2 regions of the Escherichia ruysiae genome follow, and region 2 is predicted to be linked to the other one. Evidence: predicted binding sites of a transcription regulator. Region 2 holds the regulator's gene; the other holds the start of a gene.
What was found. The regulator LexA, encoded in region 2, represses DNA repair genes until DNA is damaged. The targets are predictions, from matches to a motif close to TNCTGTATGTACATACAGNA.

Region 1 (8,218 bases), 2.1 Mb from region 2:
ACTGTTCCCTGTCCGCCCATTGCAGGACAATCTGGCGCGTTGCTATGAACAACTGGCGCGTTATCTGGAACTGAAATCACGCATGTTCGATCCTGATATAGAGGATGAAAGCCAGGCACCGCTGTACGATTTGGCTCTCGCCAACGGGCAACTGATGGCGACACTGAATCAGACGAAACTCTCGTTGCTGACTCGTTTACGCGGCGATCGTGGTCAGCGGGGGACACGTCGCACATTGCATTACTACTTTGTAGCGCAGGATATCCACGAACGTGCCAGCTCTTCCCATATTCAGTATCAAACGTTGCGGGAACATTTTCGCCACAGCGACGTGCTGTTCCGTTTCCAGCGACTGATGTCAATGCAGGGACAGGCCTGCCAGCAACTGTCACGCTGTATTTTGCTGCGTCAGCCTTATCAACACGATCCGCATTTTGAACGCGCTTTTACGCATATTGATGCTGCGCTTGAGCGGATGCGCGATAACGGCGCGCCCGCCGATTTACTCAAAACACTGGGATTTTTGCTGAACAATTTACGTGCCATTGATGCCCAACTGGCAACAATTGAATCAGAACAGGCTCAGGCACTGCCCCATAATAATGACGAAAATGAACTCGCAGATGACAGCCCGCACGGGTTGAGCGATATCTGGCTGCGTCTTAGCCGTCACTTCACGCCGGAATCCGCCCTCTTCCGTCATGCGGTAAGAATGTCACTGGTCTTGTGCTTCGGCTACGCCATCATTCAGATAACCGGGATGCATCACGGGTATTGGATCTTGCTGACAAGTTTGTTTGTCTGCCAGCCAAACTATAACGCCACGCGCCACCGCCTGAAATTAAGGATTATTGGTACGCTGGTGGGTATTGCGATTGGCATTCCTGTGCTGTGGTTTGTGCCGTCACTGGAAGGGCAACTGGTGCTGCTGGTCATTACCGGTGTTCTCTTTTTTGCCTTCCGTAACGTGCAATACGCTCATGCAACGATGTTCATTACGCTTCTGGTGCTACTGTGCTTTAACTTGCTGGGTGAAGGTTTTGAAGTGGCATTGCCTCGCGTAATCGATACGCTAATCGGATGTGCCATTGCATGGGCAGCGGTAAGTTACATCTGGCCAGACTGGCGGTTTCGTAATCTGCCCCGAATGCTTGAGCGCGCAACCGATGCTAACTGCCGTTATCTCGATGCTATTCTCGAACAATACCACCAAGGGCGCGATAACCGTCTGGCATATCGTATTGCTCGTCGCGATGCACACAATCGTGATGCAGAGCTGGCGTCGGTGGTGTCGAATATGTCCAGCGAACCGAATGTCACACCGCAAATTCGCGAGGACGCGTTCCGGTTACTCTGCCTTAACCATACGTTTACCAGTTACATTTCTGCCCTCGGAGCACACCGTGAGCAGTTAACTAACCCTGAAATTCTGGCGTTTCTTGATGACGCAGTTTGCTATGTGGATGACGCGCTACATCATCAACCTGCCGATGAGGAACGCGTCAATCAGGCATTAGCTGACCTGAAACAACAGATGCAGCAACTTGAACCACGGGCAGACAGCAAAGAACCTCTGGTTGTACAGCAAGTCGGATTATTGATTGCATTACTACCAGAAATTGGTCGTCTGCAGCGCAGAATTACTCAAGTTCCGCAGGAAACTCCTGTTTCGGCGTAAGAGAATCTGCCCATTCTGCAAGCTCCTGGCGGCGTGCTACCGGGAGCGCAGCTTCATGAATACCGAGAATTGCGCCTTCAAGCATAAATAAGATTTTTTCTGTCACCAGACTGTTTTGTTGCCGCAGTCGCAGCCAACACATTTTCGCCCCAAGAATACGTAACGCCCGTACATCCTTAATCCCCACTTCCCCGAGAATAGCCTCAAGATGGTAAGACATATTGGGTAAATCTTTCAGCCGTTGCCGGATATTGCGCGTACTTTTCTCTTGAAGCGCGGCGTCCAGAGAAAATTTCGACAGGCGCACCAGCTTTTGTTAATTTCGCCATAGGCTTTCATCGACCCGGTAGTAATTGAGGGTAACAAACCGCCCACACTTTTTATATGTCAGCCATACTGGCGGATGTTTTACACAGTATTGTGCACTTTGTTCACAAGCCCGAAGATACAACTCGCCATCAGAAACCATTGCAAATACCGTGTCATCAACGGTCAGACTGTAACTACCAAACAATGATCGGTATTCAATGGTGCCCAGCGTAGCCAGGTATTCTTGTGACTTATAGATCCGCTTATAAGAGAGGCTTTTCATAAAATTCCTTTTAAAATCATAATATAAAAGAATGATTCACATTAACGGATCCGTTAAATACGAAAATAGGCAACTTATTATCAAGGGGCAAGATTAATTTAAGTTTTCAGGTCACGAACGACAAAATTTGCGAGGCTCTTTCCGAAATTAGGGTTGATCTTTGTTGCCACTGGATGTACTGTATATTCATACAGTAACTCACAGGGCTGGATTGATTATGTACACTTCAGGCTATGCACATCGTTCTTCGTTGTTCTCATCCGCAGCAAGCAAAATTGCGCGTGTCTCCACGGAAAACACTACAGCCGGGCTAATTAGTGAAGTTGTCTATCGCGAAGATCAGCCCATGATGACGCAACTGCTGCTTTTGCCATTGTTGCAGCAACTCGGTCAGCAATCACGTTGGCAACTATGGTTAACACCAAAACAAAAACTGAGTCGTGAATGGGTTCAGGCTGCTGGGCTACCTTTAACGAAAGTGATGCAGATAAACCAACTTTCCCCTTGCCACACGGTGGAATCAATGGTTCGCGCTTTACGCACGGGAAATTACAGCGTGGTGATCGGTTGGTTAGCAGATGATCTGACAGAAGAAGAACATGCAGAGCTTGTGGATGCCGCTAATGAAGGTAACGCAATGGGGTTTATTATGCGTCCAGTAAGCACAACCTCTCACGCCACGAGACAACTTTCCGGGGTAAAGATTCACTCTAATTTGTATCATTAAGTAAATTTAGGATTAATCCTGGAACTTTTTTTATCGCCCGTCTGATGATTTCACTCATGGCTAACTTTCCCTGCGGAGGCTTGTCTGAAGCGGTTTCCGCGATTTTATGCTGTAAAGTGTCGTTAACAAAAAAGGTTAAACGCGCCTTATACAAATCTTTTTTTTCATATGCCTGACGGAGTTCACACTTGTAAGTTTTCAACTACGTTGTAGACTTTACATCGCCAGGGGTGCTCGGCATAAGCCGAAGATATCGGTAGAGTTAATATTGAGCAGATCCCCGGTGAAGGATTTAACCGTGTTATCTCGTTGGAGATATTCATGGCGTATTTTGGATGATAACGAGGCGCAAAAAATGAAAAAGACAGCTATCGCGATTGCAGTGGCACTGGCTGGTTTCGCTACCGTAGCGCAGGCCGCTCCGAAAGATAACACCTGGTACACTGGTGCTAAACTGGGCTGGTCCCAGTACCATGACACTGGTTTCATTCCTAACAATGGTCCGACCCACGAAAACCAACTGGGTGCAGGTGCTTTTGGTGGTTACCAGGTTAACCCGTATGTTGGCTTTGAAATGGGTTACGACTGGTTAGGTCGTATGCCGTACAAAGGCGACAACATCAATGGCGCATACAAAGCTCAGGGCGTTCAGCTGACCGCTAAACTGGGTTACCCAATCACTGACGATCTGGACATCTACACTCGTCTGGGTGGTATGGTATGGCGTGCAGACACCAAGGCTAACGTACCTGGTGGCGCATCCTATAAAGACCACGACACCGGCGTTTCTCCGGTATTCGCAGGTGGTGTTGAGTACGCGATCACTCCTGAAATCGCTACCCGTCTGGAATACCAGTGGACCAACAATATCGGTGACGCACACACCATCGGTACTCGTCCGGACAACGGTCTGCTGAGCCTGGGTGTTTCCTACCGTTTCGGTCAGGGCGAAGCAGCTCCGGTAGTTGCTCCGGCTCCGGCCCCAGCTCCGGAAGTACAGACCAAGCACTTCACTCTGAAGTCTGACGTTCTGTTCAACTTCAACAAAGCAACCCTGAAACCGGAAGGTCAGGCTGCTCTGGATCAGCTGTACAGCCAGCTGAGCAACCTGGATCCGAAAGACGGTTCCGTAGTTGTTCTGGGTTACACTGACCGCATCGGTTCTGATGCTTACAACCAGGGTCTGTCCGAGCGTCGTGCTCAGTCCGTCGTTGATTACCTGATCTCTAAAGGTATCCCGTCTGACAAGATCTCCGCACGTGGTATGGGCGAATCCAACCCGGTTACCGGCAACACCTGTGACAACGTGAAACAACGCGCTGCACTGATTGACTGCCTGGCTCCGGATCGTCGCGTAGAGATCGAAGTTAAAGGCATCAAAGACGTTGTAACTCAGCCGCAGGCTTAAGTTCTCGTCTGGTAAAAAAACCCCGCTTCATGCGGGGTTTTTTTCGTCTTCAGTAAAATAAATAACCCTGGCAAGTTATTCCTTTCCGAGTAAAGCCTGCAAATCCTGCTTCAAAGAAGACATTTTATTTGCATATTTCTCTTTGTTTTCCGCATCTTCTATCAGCTGGACAATCGTTTCGGAAAGTGTTTTACCGCGCCGCTGTGCAAGACCAGCCAGCCGTTGCCAGACAATAAATTCCAGATCGATTGATTTCTTACGCGTGTACTGATGTTCCGCATTAAAATGGCGTTTCCGTCTGGCTCGAATAGTCTGCTTCATGCGATTGACCAGCTCTGGATTCATATGCTTGTCAATCCAGCCATTTACCAGCACGGGTTCATTTTCCAGCGATAGCAACACGTCAACGGCTTCCTGGGCGGCACTGGCTTCTACGTAACGGGTAATTAGCTCCCCTTCACGGTGTTTCTTCACCAGATACTTCCATTTCCAACCGCTTTCCAGATTTTCAAGTTGTTGATATTTCATAGCGATCTCAATGTTACCGTGTAACTCTTTACAGAATATCAGTTTTTTAACTGTGTGATGAAAAGAATCTCCATCCTGTGAGCTTTAACGCCCATGCAAGGAGTATTGTCGGTGCTTTCTACGTGTGCTGCAGTGCCGGTTACGGTATAATCGCGGCTTTGACAACAGACTAAAAAACATCAACTTTGACCATTACGAAACTTGCATGGCGTGACCTGGTTCCTGATACCGATAGCTATCAGGAAATATTTGCTCAGCCACATTTGATTGACGAAAACGATCCTTTATTCAGTGATACTCAACCGCGACTGCAATTTGCGCTGGAGCAGCTGCTGCATACGCGAGCATCCTCCTCTTTTATGCTGGCAAAGGCCCCGGAAGAGTCTGAGTATCTGAATCTTATTGCCGATGCCGCACGTGCGCTACAAAGCGATGCAGGCCAACTGGTGGGTGGTCACTATGAGGTTTCCGGCCACACCATTCGCTTAAGTAACGCAGTGAGCGTAGATGATAATTTTGCGACTTTAACGCAGGTTGTCGCTGCCGACTGGGTAGAAGCGGAACAACTCTTTGGCTGCCTGCGCCAGTTTAATGGCGACATTACCTTGCAGCCAGGCCTGGTGCATCAGGCAAATGGCGGTATTCTCATCATCTCTTTGCGTACTCTGCTGGCGCAACCTCTGCTGTGGATGCGGTTGAAAAACATCGTTAACCGCGAGCGTTTTGACTGGATAGCGTTTGATGAGTCGCGCCCTCTCCCCGTCTCTGTGCCTTCGATGCCATTGAAGCTGAAAGTCATTCTGGTAGGCGAACGCGAATCATTGGCTGATTTCCAGGAGATGGAGCCAGAGCTTTCTGAGCAGGCTATTTATAGCGAATTTGAAGATACTCTGCAGATTGTCGATGCGGAGTCAGTAAACCAGTGGTGTCGCTGGGTGACATTTACCGCCAGACATAACCACTTACCTGCACCGGGAGCGGATGCCTGGCCGGTACTTATCCGCGAAGCAGCACGCTACACCGGTGAACAAGAAACACTGCCGCTTAGCCCGCAGTGGATCCTCCGCCAGTGTAAAGAGGTCGCATCCTTGTGCGAAGGCAATAGCTTTACCGGCGAGCAGCTAAACTTAATGCTACAACAACGGGAATGGCGCGAAGGCTTCCTTGCCGAACGAATGCAGGATGAGATCCTTCAGGAGCAGATCCTGATTGAAACCGAAGGCGAACGCATCGGGCAAATCAATGCCCTTTCGGTCATTGAATTTCCGGGTCATCCACGCGCTTTTGGCGAACCTTCTCGCATTAGCTGCGTTGTGCATATTGGTGATGGCGAATTTACCGATATCGAACGCAAGGCCGAGCTTGGCGGCAACATACACGCTAAAGGGATGATGATCATGCAGGCGTTCCTGATGTCGGAGCTTCAGCTTGAGCAACAGATCCCTTTCTCAGCATCGCTGACGTTTGAGCAGTCATATAGCGAAGTGGACGGCGATAGCGCCTCGATGGCGGAACTCTGCGCCCTGATAAGTGCCCTTGCCGATGTGCCGGTGAATCAGAGTATCGCTATCACAGGTTCAGTCGATCAGTTCGGTCGCGCCCAGCCGGTCGGTGGTTTGAATGAGAAAATCGAAGGCTTCTTTGCTATTTGTCAGCAACGTGAGTTAACGGGGAAACAAGGTGTCATTATCCCCACCGCTAACGTTCGCCATTTAAGTCTTCACAGTGAACTGGTGAAAGCGGTAGAGGAAGGCAAATTCACCATCTGGGCAGTAGACGATGTGACTGACGCACTGCCTTTATTATTAAATCTTGTGTGGGATGGTGAAGGCCAGACAACGCTGATGCAAACTATCCAGGAACGTATTGCGCAAGCATCGCAACAGGAAGGACGTCACCGTTTTCCATGGCCATTACGTTGGCTGAACTGGTTTATTCCGAACTGATCGGACTTGTTCAGCGTACACGTGTTAGCTATCCTGCGTGCTTCACTAAAATAAGGCTTACAGAGAACATGGTAGATAAACGCGAATCCTATACAAAAGAAGACCTTCTTGCCTCTGGTCGCGGAGAACTGTTTGGCGCTAAAGGCCCGCAATTGCCAGCACCAAACATGCTGATGATGGATCGAGTGGTCAAAATGACCGAGACCGGTGGTAACTTCGACAAAGGCTATGTCGAAGCAGAACTGGATATCAATCCAGACCTATGGTTCTTCGGCTGCCACTTCATCGGCGATCCGGTAATGCCGGGATGTCTGGGTCTGGATGCGATGTGGCAGCTGGTAGGGTTCTACCTTGGCTGGCTGGGCGGCGAAGGTAAAGGCCGCGCACTGGGTGTAGGCGAAGTGAAGTTCACTGGTCAGGTTCTACCTACCGCGAAAAAAGTGACCTACCGTATTCACTTTAAACGCATTGTTAACCGTCGCTTGATCATGGGTCTGGCAGACGGCGAAGTACTGGTAGATGGTCGTCTGATCTACACCGCCAGCGACCTGAAAGTCGGTCTGTTCCAGGATACTTCTGCATTCTGATTTAAATCAGGCTACATATTAAAGGCGAAACCTCCGCATTGCGGAGGTTTCTTTTTAAAGAGACAGAATCAGGCCATTACTACCCTGTCCGCCATGGCTTCTCGCCAGCCTCCCAGCCATTGTGACCTTTGATTCAGCGTCTGATAGGGACACATTTCTTTTGAGCGTCCGGCGATGCCGGCCTGATAACCACGTTGATGTGCCCGTTCCAGGCGATCTCGTTTTTGTCTCTTCATGCCTCGTTTCCCTCATACTGGTTTCTGGTGGAGTGGAAAAGAAAACAGTGATTACTAAATGTGCAATCACAGTTAAGCAATACCGCGAATCATAACTGCCGTCAATGCGCAAAATTCACGCCACTGTCATATTTGTGAGCCACACGGGCATGTTGGTTGTACAAAAAATGTGAAGCGGAACAAGTTTTTCTCGGTGAATTAAACAAAAAAACCGCCTCAGGCTACATGCCGGAGACGGTTATATTTACAAATATTTATAATTAAGGTAGACGCTTTATCTCTTGCGCAATAGCAGCGGCTTCCTGACTCCAGACACTGGCCAGCACTTTGACCATTTCATCGTAGCCATCCTGATTTTGCACCCCTTCCAGACGGAACGGTCGTTTGATCAATTGTCCCTGGTGATTCAACAACCACTCGCCGCTGACAATGACCTTGCCATCATAGCGACCGTTAAACTCCGTTACGGTTACGTTGAGCGTGTCCTGTGCGCTTCCCAGAGGCTGGGAGGCAACC
Region 2 (8,218 bases):
AAATCATCTGCCACCACTCGCTCGGCCACATCGTCCCAGCGTTCGTTATCCAGCATTAAACCGCCCAACACCGACTGCTCCGCTTCGATCGAGTGCGGAGGCACTTTCAGCCCGGCAACTTGTGGATCGCGATCGCGGGGTTCAGCCTGCTGTTTGTTGAAGGGTTTATTTCCTGCCATAGTGAATGGAGTTACCGAGATAAAGAATGGGTCGAAACTTTACCATATGAAGCAGACCCTGACGATACGTTCTGGAGGACACATGGCAACACGAATTGAATTTCACAAGCACGGTGGCCCGGAAGTACTTCAAACCGTGGAATTTACTCCTGCCGATCCGGCAGAGAATGAAATCCAGGTCGAAAATAAAGCCATTGGCATCAATTTCATCGACACTTATATCCGCAGCGGCCTTTATCCACCGCCATCGCTACCCAGCGGATTAGGCACCGAAGCGGCTGGCATTGTGAGCAAAGTCGGCAGCGGCGTGAAACATATTAAAGCGGGCGATCGTGTGGTTTATGCGCAGTCAACGTTAGGGGCTTACAGTTCTGTGCATAACGTCAATGCCGATAAAGCGGCAATTCTGCCAGCGGCGATCTCTTTTGAGCAAGCTGCCGCGTCGTTCCTGAAAGGCTTAACGGTTTATTATCTGCTGCGCAAAACGTATGAAATCAAACCTGACGAACAGTTCCTGTTCCATGCGGCTGCTGGCGGCGTGGGCTTAATTGCCTGCCAGTGGGCAAAAGCCTTAGGAGCAAAACTTATTGGCACTGTGGGCAGCGCGCAAAAAGCGCAAAGTGCATTAAAAGCGGGTGCATGGCAGGTAATTAACTATCGCGACGAAAATCTGGTCGAGCGATTAAAAGAGATCACCGACGGCAAGAAAGTGCGCGTGGTGTACGATTCCGTAGGCAAAGATACCTGGGAACGGTCGCTGGATTGTCTGCAACGTCGCGGTTTAATGGTCAGTTTTGGTAACTCATCAGGCGCGGTGACGGGTGTGAACTTAGGCATTCTCAATCAGAAAGGCTCGCTGTATGTGACACGCCCTTCCCTGCAAGGCTATATCACCACGCGGGATGAGTTAACCGAAGCCAGTAATGAACTGTTTTCTTTGATCGCCAGCGGCGTGATTAAGGTCGATGTCGCAGAGCAACAGAAATATCCGCTGAAGGATGCGCGGCGAGCGCATGAGATTCTGGAAAGCCGGGCGACGCAGGGTTCCAGCTTACTGATCCCATAAAGAAATTGGGCTTCCACCTGGGAAGCCCTTTCTTTTATAGTTCGGCTGTATGTAGGGTACAGCACGATGAATCTGTTAGAGACGCAATAGTGACAGATTTGATAATCAATTCCTATTTTGTTCTAAGGATAAAACCTTAGGTTGTGATCATCCGCACAATCCCTTAGTAACGCCAGCGGTCATAACGCTGATATTTCGGCACTTTTGGTGCTTTAATCGCCTTAATAACCCACACCACCGCAATCGCCAGCAGTAACCACGGCAGCAACTTAATCATCAATGCCAGCATACCGCCGAGGAACATAATGGCCGTCGCCACAACCAGCGCGGCGATAATGCCCAGCAACGAAACGCCGGTGACCATCAACATGACAAAAAAGCCAATCACAAAAAGTAGTTCCAGCATGATGTACTCCCAAATATGAAATCTCTTGCAGCCATTACAAGAATCATGCCAAAACCTAACATTATGATTTATCAAAAAATATGCCCCGCGACGGTGCGCAGGGCATAGTGAATTTGACTACTTTGTGGTGAAAAATTAACGCTTATCCGCCACCAGTTTGAGCGCATGTTCCAGCACGTTAATGTCAGCACCCGCTTTATGGGCATTTTCACTTAAATAACGACGCCACTGCCGCGCACCAGGAATACCCTGGAACAGACCCAGCATATGCCGGGTAATATGGCCGAGATACGTCCCCTGGCTAAGCTCACGCTCAATGTACGGATACATGGCGCGGACTACCGCCACCGGATCGGCATCAGTATCAGAGGAACCAAAGATCTCTCGATCCACCGCCGCCAGAATCCCCGGATTCTGGTACGCCTCACGTCCGACCATCACGCCATCCATATGTTGCAAATGTGCTTTAGCCTCTTCCAGCGACTTGATGCCACCGTTAATCGACATCGTCAGATGCGGAAAATCACGCTTCAGTTGATAGACGCGCGGGTAATCGAGCGGCGGGATTTCGCGGTTTTCTTTCGGGCTTAAACCAGAAAGCCAGGCTTTACGCGCGTGGATGATAAACATCTCACACTCGCCTTTACCGGAAACGGTGTTGATGAAATCACAAAGAAATTCATAGCTGTCCTGGTCGTCAATACCAATACGCGTTTTCACCGTGACTGGAATCGACACCACATCGCGCATCGCTTTAACGCAGTCGGCTACCAGTTGCGCATTACCCATCAGGCACGCGCCAAACATGCCGTTCTGTACCCGGTCAGACGGGCAGCCGACATTCAGGTTGATTTCATCGTATCCGCGCGCTTCTGCCAGCTTCGCACACTGCGCCAGTGCCGCTGGATCGCTTCCACCCAGTTGCAACGCCACCGGATGCTCTTCTTCACTGTACGCCAGGTAATCACCTTTACCGTGAATAATTGCCCCCGTGGTCACCATTTCGGTATAGAGAAGTGTATTGCGGGAGAGCAGACGCAGGAAATAACGGCAATGTCTGTCCGTCCAGTCGAGCATCGGGGCAATGGAGAAACGGTATGCGGAATAAGCGGTTTGTGATTCTGCTGACATGGCGTTTTTTTAAGCACCTGGTGAATTGGGGGCGCTACTATAGCATAACGAATATGCGATCAGGCAATGTGACAGCTATGACGCCCTGTTCTCGGCGTTTAAGTGAGAACTATGGTAAAGTAAGGACATTCTTAACCCCACTTTGAGGTGCCCAATGGAAAAGACCACAACGCAGGAGTTATTAGCGCAAGCTGAAAAACTCTGTGCACAGCGTAATGTGCGCCTGACCCCGCAGCGCCTTGAAGTGTTGCGCCTGATGAGTCTGCAGGAAGGAGCCATCAGCGCCTACGATCTGCTTGATTTACTGCGTGAAGCAGAGCCGCAGGCCAAGCCGCCAACGGTTTATCGCGCACTCGATTTTCTGCTTGAGCAAGGGTTTGTGCATAAAGTTGAGTCCACCAACAGCTATGTGCTCTGTCACCTGTTCGATCAACCAACGCATACTTCAGCTATGTTTATTTGCGATCGCTGCGGCGCAGTGAAAGAAGAGTGTGCGGAAGGTGTGGAAGACATCATGCATACGCTGGCGGCAAAAATGGGTTTTGCCCTGCGGCATAATGTGATTGAAGCGCATGGATTATGTTCAGCATGTGTAGAAGTGGAAGCGTGTCGTCATCCTGAACAGTGCCATCATGACCACTCTATTCAGGTGAAAAAGAAACCGCGTTAAGAGGGCGTACATCCTTGTACACGTCGGGCAGGAGGGATTAATTACCAGCGGTATTCATTGCGGGTTTCCCAGTCCACGACCTCTTTCTCTGCCTGATCTTTCTGGTAACCGTAGCGTTCCTGGATTTTACCCACTAACTGATCACGTTTACCTTCAATGACCGTCATATCATCATCGGTCAGTTTGCCCCATTGCTCTTTCACTTTACCTTTGAACTGTTTCCAGTTACCGCCGACTTCGTCTTTATTCATATTCAAGTCCTCATCGTTAGGTGGTGAATGAGAGTACGCTCGCTTTTCTTCTGAACATGGGATTAAGTGTAGTCAGGAATTTGGCTTAGGATTATTTATTCAGAATATTTAACCGTCACGCTCCGGCAAACCATGTTCCGTTGCGCCAGTGACGACGCCAGATAGCCGCCAGAGAAAGCCCGCGCAGCGCCAGAAAGACGGTTAACGCCAGCCACAAACCATGATTACCCAACCACGGCAACGTGAGGAGCGTCAGCGCAAATCCTGCTGCTGCCACCGCCATACTGTTTCGCATTTCGGCGGCGCGCGTTGCACCTATAAACATGCCGTCCAGCAGATAACACCAGACACCAACCAGCGGTAAAATGACCTGCCAGATAAGATAGCGATCGGCCAGCTGCTGAATCTGGGTTAATGACGTCAGCAACGCAATAATGTGTTCCCCTGCCAGCAAATAAATCACAGAAAACAGCAACGCCACGATCCCCGACTGGCGACACGCTGCGCGCCAGACATCCAGTAACTGGCTCCCGTCGCGCGCACCGTATGCCTGACCTGAATGAGCTTCAACCGCGTAGGCAAAACCATCCAGCGCATAGGCGGTAAAGGTGAGTAGCGTCATCAGAACCGCGTTAACGGCGATAATGTCACTTCCCAGTCGCGCGCCAAGTACCGTTATTGCACCAAAACAGAGTTGCAATAACAGGGAGCGCAGCATGATGTCGCGGTTAAGCGCCAGCAAGCGACGGACGTTTCCTCGCCAGGCTGTTTTCAGCATTTCGCCGGAAATACCGCGTAGTTTGAGGATTTTACGCACCATTAGCAGACCAATCAGCAACGTCGCATATTCTGCGATGACCGTTGCCAGCGCCGCGCCCTGCACGTTCATATGCAGCCCCATCACCAGCCAGACATCCAGCACAATGTTGAGAATATTACCCACCACTAACAGGACAACCGGCGCACGGGCATATTGCACGCCGAGCAACCAGCCAAGTAATACCAGGTTTGCCAGCGACGCCGGTGCACTTAGCCACCGAATTTCAAGAAAGCGCCGCGCCTGTTCCAGCACGGCTTCACTGCCACCAACAATATGCAGCGCCAGATCGATAATCGGTGTACGCAACAGAGCAATCAACGCGCCAGCCCCCAGCGCCAGTAGCAACGGCTGCACCAGCGCACGCGCTAATGCCTGAGGATTTTTGGCACCATACGCCTGCGCAGTAAGCCCGGTAGTGCTCATGCGCAAAAACAGCAACAGCATAAAGAGAAAGCTGGTCGCCGTTGCGCCAACCGCCACGCCGCCCAGATAAACCGGACTATCAAGATGACCAATTACCGCCGTATCAATCAGCCCCAGCAACGGAACGGTGATATTGGAGAAAATCATAGGTAAGGCGAGATGCCAGAGAGCTTTATCAGATGAAGTGAGGAATGCCATGCAGACAAGCCTGATGAAGAGAGATGAAAAACAAACCGCGACGCCAGGCGGCATCGCGGTATCAGAGATCTGTTACAGCCAGTCGCCGTTGCGAATAACCCCAACCGCCAGCCCTTCAATGGTGAAGCTCTGCTGACGAAGGTCAACGACAATCGGTTTAAACTCGCTGTTTTCTGGCAATAATTCGACTTTATTGCCCTGTTTTTTCAGACGCTTAACGGTAACTTCGTCATCAATACGTGCGACAACGACCTGACCATTACGTACATCCTGAGTTTTATGCACTGCCAGCAAGTCGCCATCCATAATGCCGATATCTTTCATCGACATTCCGCTGACGCGCAGCAGGAAATCGGCATTCGGCTTGAACAAGGAAGGATCGACCTGATAATGACCTTCAATATGCTGCTGCGCCAGAAGCGGTTCACCGGCAGCCACACGACCTACCAATGGCAACCCTTCTTCCTCTTCCTGCAACAAACGAATCCCACGCGATGCGCCGGAAACAATTTCAATTACGCCTTTGCGTGCCAACGCTTTCAGATGTTCTTCAGCCGCGTTTGGGGAACGGAACCCCAAACGCTGCGCGATTTCCGCACGCGTCGGCGGCATACCTGTCTGGCTGATGTGATCACGAATGAGATCAAACACCTCTTGTTGCCTGGCCGTTAACGCTTTCATTCCGCCCCCTGGGTGTATATACAGTTATGCTGTGAGTATATACAGCAAAAGGCGATTTTGGAACCATAAACTACACAATAAACCAGAGATTTATCGAATTCTGGAAGGGTTATCCAAAATGCGACCATAACAGAATGACCCAGGTTGCCACAGCGACGATAATCGCGATCAGCACCGCTGCGGACCCCATATCTTTCGCCCGCCCGGAAAGCTCGTGGTATTCAGAGCCAATACGATCAACCACCGCTTCGATGGCGCTATTGAGAATTTCCACAATCATCACCAACATGACGGAGCTAATAAGCAGTACGCGGGTTATCGCGTCCACATCCAGCCAGCAAGCGATGACCACCGCCAACAATACCGCCACGCCTTCCTGACGGAATGCCGCTTCGTTGATCCATGCAGCGCGTAAACCTTTCCAGGAATAGCCAGCGGCTTTGATAATTCGAGTGAATCCAGTGGTATTATTGGCCATTGAAAGAACCTTTTTACATTATGAGCGTCAATATCAGTGTACCGTTGAATCCGATGATTCCGGTAGCGTAGCGCCGCGCGAAACATGAGCGGATACCACAGAATTTCCCATGACTTTCTGCTATCCTTCCCGCGCATTTGCATTATTAACCAGAGGCTTTACATCGTTTATGTCCGGCTGGCCACGAATTTACTACAAATTACTGAATTTACCATTAAGCATCCTGGTAAAAAGCAAGTCTATTCCGGCAGATCCTGCCCCGGAATTGGGGCTCGATACCTCTCGTCCAATTATGTACGTTTTACCGTACAACTCAAAAGCGGATTTGCTGACGTTGCGCGCCCAGTGCCTGGCGCATGATCTGCCTGATCCATTAGAGCCGCTGGAGGTAGACGGCACGCTACTGCCGCGCTATGTGTTTATTCATGGCGGGCCGCGTGTTTTCACCTATTACACGCCGAAAGAAGAGTCTATTAAGCTGTTCCACGACTATCTCGATCTGCACCGTAGCAACCCAAATCTGGATGTGCAGATGGTGCCGGTATCGGTGATGTTTGGTCGTGCGCCAGGACGTGAAAAAGGCGAAGTAAACCCGCCACTACGTATGCTCAACGGCGTGCAGAAATTTTTCGCCGTACTGTGGCTTGGTCGCGATAGCTTTGTGCGTTTCTCGCCGTCAGTTTCGCTACGCCGCATGGCTGATGAACACGGCACAGATAAAACTATCGCCCAAAAACTGGCGCGCGTGGCGCGTATGCACTTTGCCCGTCAGCGTCTGGCTGCCGTGGGTCCACGCTTGCCTGCTCGTCAGGATTTGTTTAATAAGCTGCTCGCCTCGCGTGCAATTGCCAAAGCGGTAGAAGATGAAGCGCGCAGCAAAAAGATCTCCCATGAAAAAGCGCAGCAGAACGCTATTGCGCTGATGGAAGAGATTGCGGCGAACTTCTCTTACGAGATGATCCGCCTGACTGACCGTATTCTGGGCTTCACCTGGAACCGGCTCTATCAGGGAATCAACGTCCATAATGCCGAACGCGTTCGCCAGCTGGCTCACGACGGTCATGAGCTGGTGTATGTGCCATGCCACCGTAGCCACATGGACTACCTGCTGCTCTCTTACGTGCTGTATCACCAGGGGCTGGTGCCGCCGCATATCGCCGCCGGGATCAACCTGAACTTCTGGCCTGCCGGGCCGATTTTCCGCCGTCTGGGGGCGTTCTTTATTCGCCGTACTTTTAAAGGCAATAAACTCTACTCCACCGTTTTCCGTGAATATCTCGGCGAACTGTTCAGCCGTGGTTATTCCGTTGAGTACTTTGTGGAAGGCGGTCGTTCGCGTACAGGACGTTTGCTTGATCCGAAAACCGGCACACTGTCGATGACCATTCAGGCGATGCTGCGTGGCGGTACGCGTCCGATTACGTTGATTCCGATCTACATCGGTTATGAGCACGTCATGGAAGTGGGTACTTACGCCAAAGAACTGCGCGGCGCGACGAAAGAGAAAGAGAGCCTGCCGCAGATGCTGCGCGGTTTAAGCAAACTGCGTAATCTCGGTCAGGGCTATGTCAACTTCGGTGAACCGATGCCGTTGATGACCTATCTCAATCAGCACGTACCAGACTGGCGTGAATCTATTGATCCTATCGAAGCTGTACGCCCGGCCTGGTTAACGCCGACAGTCAATAACATTGCTGCCGATCTGATGGTGCGCATTAACAACGCAGGCGCGGCTAACGCCATGAACCTGTGCTGTACTGCGCTGCTGGCGTCACGTCAGCGTTCACTCACTCGCGAGCAATTGACTGAGCAGCTGAATTGTTATCTCGATTTGATGCGCAACGTGCCTTACTCCACGGACTCTACCGTTCCTTCAGCCAGCGCCGGTGAGCTGATTGATCACGCGCTGCAAATG

Region 1: a site for LexA is predicted at 2,447-2,466, ahead of sulA (SOS-induced cell division inhibitor SulA). Genes of this name have one in related genera too.

The regions. Positions count from the first base shown of each region.
Region 1 is NZ_JAVIWS010000001.1:4,367,971-4,376,188, reverse strand. Features, by position in the region: gene yccS (YccS family putative transporter) at 1-1,678, shown strand, start outside; partial or broken gene sxy (CRP-S regulon transcriptional coactivator Sxy) at 1,641-2,270, opposite strand; gene sulA (SOS-induced cell division inhibitor SulA) at 2,488-2,997, shown strand; gene ompA (porin OmpA) at 3,353-4,405, shown strand; gene matP (macrodomain Ter protein MatP) at 4,481-4,933, opposite strand; gene RGV86_RS20815 (AAA family ATPase) at 5,119-6,879, shown strand; gene fabA (bifunctional 3-hydroxydecanoyl-ACP dehydratase/trans-2-decenoyl-ACP isomerase) at 6,948-7,466, shown strand; gene rmf (ribosome modulation factor) at 7,535-7,702, opposite strand; gene pqiC (membrane integrity-associated transporter subunit PqiC) at 7,963-8,218, opposite strand, start outside.
Region 2 is NZ_JAVIWS010000001.1:2,287,257-2,295,474, forward strand. Features, by position in the region: gene dnaB (replicative DNA helicase) at 1-179, opposite strand, end outside; gene RGV86_RS11195 (quinone oxidoreductase) at 262-1,245, shown strand; gene pspG (envelope stress response protein PspG) at 1,409-1,651, opposite strand; gene dusA (tRNA dihydrouridine(20/20a) synthase DusA) at 1,787-2,782, opposite strand; gene zur (zinc uptake transcriptional repressor Zur) at 2,937-3,452, shown strand; gene RGV86_RS11215 (CsbD family protein) at 3,494-3,703, opposite strand; gene dinF (MATE family efflux transporter DinF) at 3,819-5,144, opposite strand; gene lexA (transcriptional repressor LexA) at 5,217-5,825, opposite strand; gene dgkA (diacylglycerol kinase) at 5,935-6,303, opposite strand; gene plsB (glycerol-3-phosphate 1-O-acyltransferase PlsB) at 6,473-8,218, shown strand, end outside.